DNA from 3 places in the Oribacterium sp. genome. Region 2 is predicted to be linked to each of the others. Evidence: predicted binding sites of a transcription regulator. Region 2 holds the regulator's gene; each other region holds the start of a gene.
The links. The regulator HrcA, encoded in region 2, represses chaperone genes, less so after heat shock. The targets are predictions, from matches to a motif close to TGTTAGCACTCNNNNNNNNNGAGTGCTAACA.

Region 1: clpB (ATP-dependent chaperone ClpB) is a predicted target of HrcA. The motif match lies at 1,229-1,259, and genes of this name have one in related genera.
Region 3: ACO4PX_RS00950 (co-chaperone GroES) is a predicted target of HrcA. The motif match lies at 1,546-1,576, and genes of this name have one in related genera.

The regions. Positions count from the first base shown of each region.
Region 1 is NZ_DBHIGR010000024.1:6,545-8,820, reverse strand. Features, by position in the region: gene ACO4PX_RS02640 (cation-translocating P-type ATPase) at 1-928, opposite strand, end outside; gene clpB (ATP-dependent chaperone ClpB) at 1,308-2,276, shown strand, end outside.
Region 2 is NZ_DBHIGR010000044.1:50-2,325, reverse strand. Features, by position in the region: gene grpE (nucleotide exchange factor GrpE) at 1-498, opposite strand, end outside; gene hrcA (heat-inducible transcriptional repressor HrcA) at 518-1,531, opposite strand.
Region 3 is NZ_DBHIGR010000007.1:15,505-17,780, forward strand. Features, by position in the region: gene groL (chaperonin GroEL) at 1-1,168, opposite strand, end outside; gene ACO4PX_RS00950 (co-chaperone GroES) at 1,199-1,486, opposite strand; gene ACO4PX_RS00955 (hypothetical protein) at 1,734-2,129, shown strand; gene ACO4PX_RS00960 (hypothetical protein) at 2,250-2,276, opposite strand, start outside.

The sequences.
Region 1 (2,276 bases), on a different contig from region 2:
TGATGGTGGAAATGGCAGGTAAGCCTTCAGGAATAGCGGCTACCGCCAAGGAAATGGATACCAGGAGCATATCGGTAATGGCTCTTCCCCGAAGCAGTCCCACCACAAAGGTTACTGCGGCAATGGCCAAAATCATAATGGTTAAGCTCTTTCCCAAACGATCCTGATCCCTTTGTAAAGGGGTCTTGGTCTTTTCCGCATGGGCCAGCATATTGGCGATATGACCCACCTCCGTGTCCATACCGATGGCGGTTACCACGGCTACGGCACGACCATAGGTTACATTGGTGCCGGAGTAAACCATGTTTTTTCGGTCGCCGATTCCCGCATCCTCCAAAGTAATGGGGGCAATGTCCTTATCCACGGGAACGGATTCTCCGGTAAGAGCCGCCTCCTCTACCTTCAGGGAGTTGGCTTCCAGCAAACGCATATCCGCAGGAACAATATCCCCTGCCTCCAAAAGTACAATATCTCCCGGTACCAGCTCATGGGACTTGATGGTTTCCACATTGCCGTTTCGGCGAACTCTTGCATCCGGAGAAGCCATTTCCTTTAAGGCATCAATGGCTTCCTCCGCCTTTGCCTCCTGAATAACTCCCATAATGGCATTTAAAACCACCACCAATAGGATAATCACCGCATCATGCCACTCATGGCTGGCAAAGAGGGATACTGCGGCGGCAGCCAAAAGAATGATAATCATAAAATCTTTAAATTGCTCTATAAATTTTTCTAATAGAGAAGAATGCTTCTCCACTTCCAGAGCATTACTGCCGTACTCCGCCTGCCTTTTGGCTACATCAACGGAGGACAGACCTGTTTCCACCGGACTTTCCACGGCTCTCAGCAGCTCCGGAATTTCCATTTGATAAGCCTTGTCCTGCCATACTTTTCTTGTGCTTTTCTGTTCCATGTTTTGATCCTTCATTTTCCTTTACCCTTTCTCCCTAGGTTTTCATAAGAGGCAAGAATCCGATCGCTTCTAAAAATGAGATAGTCTGTCGTAGGTCGGCGCTCTTCATAGAATAAAAAGAGACCTATGCCACTCAGAAAAACTGGGTTGCATAAGTCTCACATTTTCAGTAGATACCAGCAGTTTCCTGCATGCAATGTTGATATCCACGAGCTAGGCTCTTGTTACTCCCTTATGAAATATATAACGGGGATAGTATAGTGGGACTTGGGAAAAAAAGCAAGTGAAATTTGGTTCACAAAAAAATCACAAAAGAATTAGCACTCACAACTTGACAGTGCTAACAACGAGAGTATAATGGAGCTATCTTGAGGAAAATAAAGGAGGTACTCCTATGAACATTAATCGTTTTACCCAAAAATCCGTTGAAAGTATCAACAACAGCCAAAAGATTGCCATGGACCACGGCAATCAAGCCATTGAACAGCTTCATATTTTATATAGTTTGTTAGACATTGAAGACAGCCTGATTGAAAAGCTTCTGGAAAAGATGGAAGTTCCGGTAGAAGACTTTAAGAGAGCGCTGGAAGAGAAGATTAACAGCCTGCCTAAGGTTTCCGGGGGACAGCAGTATTTTTCCCAGGACGCCAATAAGGTCATGATGAATGCGGAAGACCATGCGAAAGCCATGGGAGATGAATATGTTTCCGTAGAGCATCTTTTCTTAGCTCTCTTGAAGGATGGAGACAAGAAGATTCAGGAGCTCTTCAAGCAGTTCCATATTACCAAGGACGGCTTCTTACAGGCTCTGTCCTCCGTTCGAGGCAATCAGAAGGTGGTTACCGACAATCCGGAAGGCACCTACGATTCTTTGAACAAATATGGTTATGAAATGGTGGAAAGAGCCAGACAGCAGAAGTTTGACCCCATTATCGGAAGAGATGAGGAAATCCGTAACATCATCCGTATTCTTTCCAGAAAGCAGAAGAATAATCCCTGCTTAATCGGAGAACCCGGGGTTGGTAAAACCGCTGCGGTAGAGGGCTTGGCCCAAAGAATTGCGAAGGAAGATGTGCCGGATTCCTTGAAAAAGAAGAAGATTTTCGCCCTGGATATGGGTGCATTGATTGCCGGCGCTAAATATAGAGGAGAGTTTGAAGAAAGATTAAAGGCGGTTTTGGACGAGGTGAAGAAGTCCGAAGGAGAAATCCTGCTCTTCATCGATGAGATCCATAACATTGTAGGAGCCGGAAAAACCGAAGGCTCCATGGATGCCGGAAATCTCTTAAAACCCATGCTGGCCAGAGGAGAGCTTCATTGTATCGGAGCCACCACTCTGGATGAATATAGAAAATATATTGAA
Region 2 (2,276 bases):
CTCTTCCTCTGTCATCACCGCATTGTGTAAAGCCGGATCAAACTTCTTACCGAGGGCCTCGATTTCCTGAATATTACAATCGGCAAACATCTTCTGAATCTGCTTGTAAATCCCTTCTATGCCTTTGACGAAGGGGGAATCCTTTTCCTCTTCCTGCACATGGCTTAAAGCTCTTTCAAAGTTGTCCACCACCGGAAGCAGGGCTTCGATAATACTTTTGGCTCCCAGTTCAAACATCTGTGCCTTTTCCTTCTCGGAGCGCTTTCTAAAGTTCTCATACTCCGCCAAGGTTCTAAGGTACTTATCCTTTAATTGGAGAAGTTCCGGATTCTCTTCGGAGCTTCCTTCCTCTGCTGACCGAGAACTCTCAACAGCTTCCTCTCCGGAAGTCTCTTCGGAAGCGGTCTCTGCATTCTCTTCCCTTTCTACTTCTGCAGATGCTTCCTGAGCCTTATTAAGCTCCTCTTCCATCCCTTGCTGCTCTGTATTTTCTGCCACAAGTCTCTCCTTTCTCTATTTAAAAACTCCTTTCCATATCCTGAATCAGATTTGTCAAAGTTTTTAAAACCTTCTCATAATCCATTCGCTTCGGTCCAATGACACCAAGGGTGCCCTGCATTCCGTTGCCCAAGTGATACTTTGCGGTAACTACTGCACAATCCGCCATGTCCTCCAAAGGACTTTCTTTTCCGATATAGACCTGAATGCTTCCATCCTTTTCTTCCGACTCGTTATCTTTCAGAAGGCCTGCCAGCTCCTCCTTCCGCTCTAAAGCGGAAATCAGCTTGGAGGCATTTTCCGAATCGGTAAGCTCCGGATATTTGAAAATGTTGGTGGCACCGGAGGTATAAATCTCTACCTCTTCCTCCTCAGGATGCAAAAGCTCCTGCATTCCCCGAAGTACGGTTTCCATCGTTGCTTTATAAGGCGTTCTATCCATTAAAGAGCGGATATCCTTTTCTCCCAGCTCCTCCACAGAGAAGCCCGCTAAAACATCATTTAGCAAAAGGTTCAAGGAGAGGATGGCAGCCTGCTCCAAATCCTCCGGAATATCTAAGGTAATGGTCTTTACGATATTGCCCTGAAACATCAGAAGGAATAAGACCTTCTGTTTCTCCACCAAAGACAGCTGCAAGAACTTGATTTTGTTCTTCTGCATACTGGGGCCGGATACTAAGGCCGCGTAGTGGGTATCACTGGCAATGTTTCTTACCAAAGCCTGTAAGGTACTTTCCAGTCGTTCCATTCTGGCAAACATAGAGCTCTTCACATCGGATAAGGCCCGCTCCTGCTTTTCCATAAGCTGGTCTACATAAAAACGGTAACCCTTATCTGAGGGAATTCTTCCTGCAGATGTATGAGGCTGTATAATATAGCCTAACTCTTCCAAGTCGCTCATTTCATTACGAATGGTTGCCGAGCTTAGATTCAAACCGGAAAACTTACTGATGGTACGAGAACCTACCGGCTCTCCGGTTTCCAAATAGTTTTTGATAATCGTGGTGAGAATAATCACCTTTCTCTGATCCACAGAACTCTTTCCCTCCTTTCTTGGCTTTGTTGGCACTCATGTGTATTGAGTGCTAACACATGGTCATAATATACCGCTAATGGAAGGATGTGTCAAGAATTTTTATGAAGAACTTTGTGAATTTCTGATGAACAGGGCGGGGCGGATTTTTTGCTTCCGACTTCCGCATTTTTCTTCCTGCTCTTTCTAAAGATATGTGTATCGCTTTCTCGGTATAGGGCTTATTCCGGGGCACGCTCCCGCTAACCTCGCCTCGTATGGGTTCTAAGCTTTTATAGGACAAAAGCTTAGAACCCACGGGCTCAGATTGCCCCCGTCATAAGCCCTATACCGAGAAAGCGAGCCGAATGCATTGAATAAAAAAGTAATAGAATCAATATGCCAAAATGCAAAATTAAAAAAATCGAAAAAAATTTTTGAATCTAAGACAAATGTCAAAAGTCGGAAGCATGAGAAATCCGCCCCTCCTTGTTCGGGGAAGAGTGGTTGAAGGGAAGCGCTTAAGGGAATTGAATATTGGAATAATAGAATAATAGAATTTTAGACTTATAGGTTTATTGGCTCTAAATATTAGACTAAGCTCCCCCAATCCTTTCTTTAAAAAGCATGCTATAAAAAACATGATTTATGCAAGCTTTTCGCAGTATAGGTCTGGAAGCGGGGGTAATGTGAGCCCGCGGGTTCTTGGCTTTTGTCTTTTAAAAGCTTAGAACCCCTGCAGGGCGAGCTTAGCGGGAGCGTGCCC
Region 3 (2,276 bases), on a different contig from region 2:
CCTCCTTCATCTCGGTTTCTGTAGCAGCACCTACACGGATTACTGCAACACCGCCGGAAAGCTTAGCCAGACGCTCCTGAAGCTTTTCCTTATCAAAGTCGGAGGTAGTGGTCTCAATCTGTCCTTTAATCTGGGCAATACGATCTTGAATCTCCTTCTTCTTACCAAGTCCCTCTACAATAGTGGTCTTTTCCTTGCTTACTTTAACAGACTTAGCTCTACCGCACTGGTCGATAGTGGCATCCTTTAAATCTAAGCCCAGCTCTTCGGAAATCACTTCTCCACCGGTTAAGATGGCGATATCTTTCAGCATTTCCTTTCTGCGATCTCCATATCCCGGAGCCTTTACCGCAACTACATTGAAGGTTCCTCTCAACTTATTCACGATAAGAGTGGTTAAAGCCTCACCCTCGATGTCCTCAGCAATGATTAAAAGCTTGGCACCGGTCTTTACTACCTGCTCCAAGAGAGGAAGAATATCCTGAATGTTGGAAATCTTCTTATCGGTAATAAATACATAGGGATCGTCCAGATTTGCTTCCATCTTCTCCATATCGGTGCTCATATAAGCACTGATATATCCGCGATCAAACTCCATTCCTTCCACCAGATCAAGCTCGGTAAGCATAGTCTTGGACTCTTCCACAGTGATAACGCCATCCTTGGAAACCTTCTCCATAGCATCGGCAATCATATCTCCTACAGTGGAATCTCCTGCAGAAATGCCGGCAACCTTGGCAATCTGATCCTTGCCCTTTACCTTGGAGCTCTGCTTCTTAATGCTCTCTACCGCAGCGTCCACAGCCTTGCGGATTCCCTTACGAAGCACGATGGGATTAGCACCTGCCTCCAGGTTCTTCATACCCTCCATCACAATCGCCTGTGCCAAAACAGTTGCAGTGGTGGTTCCATCTCCGGCTACGTCATTGGTCTTGGAAGCTACTTCTCTTACCAGCTGAGCACCCATATTCTCATAGGGATCCTTTAACTCAATTTCCTTGGCAATGGATACACCGTCATTAGTAATAAGAGGAGAACCATAAGACTTGTCCAAAACTACATTTCTACCCTTAGGTCCAAGGGTAACCTTTACGGTATTTGCCACTGCATCTACGCCGGCCCCTAAGGCCTTTCTTGCTTCTACTCCAAATTTAATTTCTTTAGCCATATTATACCTCCTTGGAATTCCCTGATTCTTTTACTCTACGATTGCTAAAATATCATTCTGCTTAACAACGGTATACTTCTTTCCATCCAGCTCTACCTCGGAGCCTGCATAACGGGAGAACAGAACGCGCTGTCCTACCTTCACCTGCATGGAAATCTCCTTACCGTCCACAACACCGCCGGGACCTACTGCAATAACCACAGCCTGTCCGGGTTTTTCCTTATCATCCTGTCCCGGTAAAACGATTCCGCTCTTAGTGGTTTCTTCCATCTTTTCTTTTTCCAACACAACTTTATCAAATAACGGTACTAACTTCATAGTAATCCTCCTATTCCTCACAGGTCTTTTTTTAACAACATGGCTATTATAAGAGAATTTATTAGCAGAGTCAAGCACTGAGTGCTAAAAGCCTGTGAAAGTTTTGTGAAAAAATATAAGAAACAATGTATTACGAAAATATTAACAATATCAGAAAAATAAAAGGAATTTTTTATTGCTTATGTGGCAAGACAGGGTATAATGATAAGGTAGCTTGAATAAAAAAAATGGCTTTGGAGGTTTATTTATGAAAAAGAATATTCTTGTTGCAGCTTTAATTGCTTGCATGGCAACTGCATCTGTAATTCCTGCACTTGCTGCAGAGGGCGCTGTTTCCAGCTATGGCGGATCTACCACCACAGTAGCAGAATCCAACGGACACTGGGTAGCTAACAGAGATGGTTCTTGGTCATTCGTAAGCAATGAGAATGGTGCACCAATCTATGGTTGGATTGTAAGTCAGCACCAGTGGTACTACATCGGGGCTAACGGACGTATGGTAACCGGATGGCAGAAGATTAACTTTGATACCTACTATTTCGCTCAGGCACCGGCAGAGAACCAGCCTTTAGGATCTCTTTACATGAATAAGCTTACTCCTGACGGATACAGAGTAGATTCCAACGGTGTTTGGATTCGATAAGCTTTAAAAGTTATTTTGAATTCTCAAAAAAAGTAGAGCAGGTTCTTCCTGCTCTACTTTTTTCACTAGTAGAAAAAAGGGGTATAAAATAAAAGAATAGCGTATATGCAAAAGCTATGATTATTTTACAGCCCCTGTTTGTCCAAG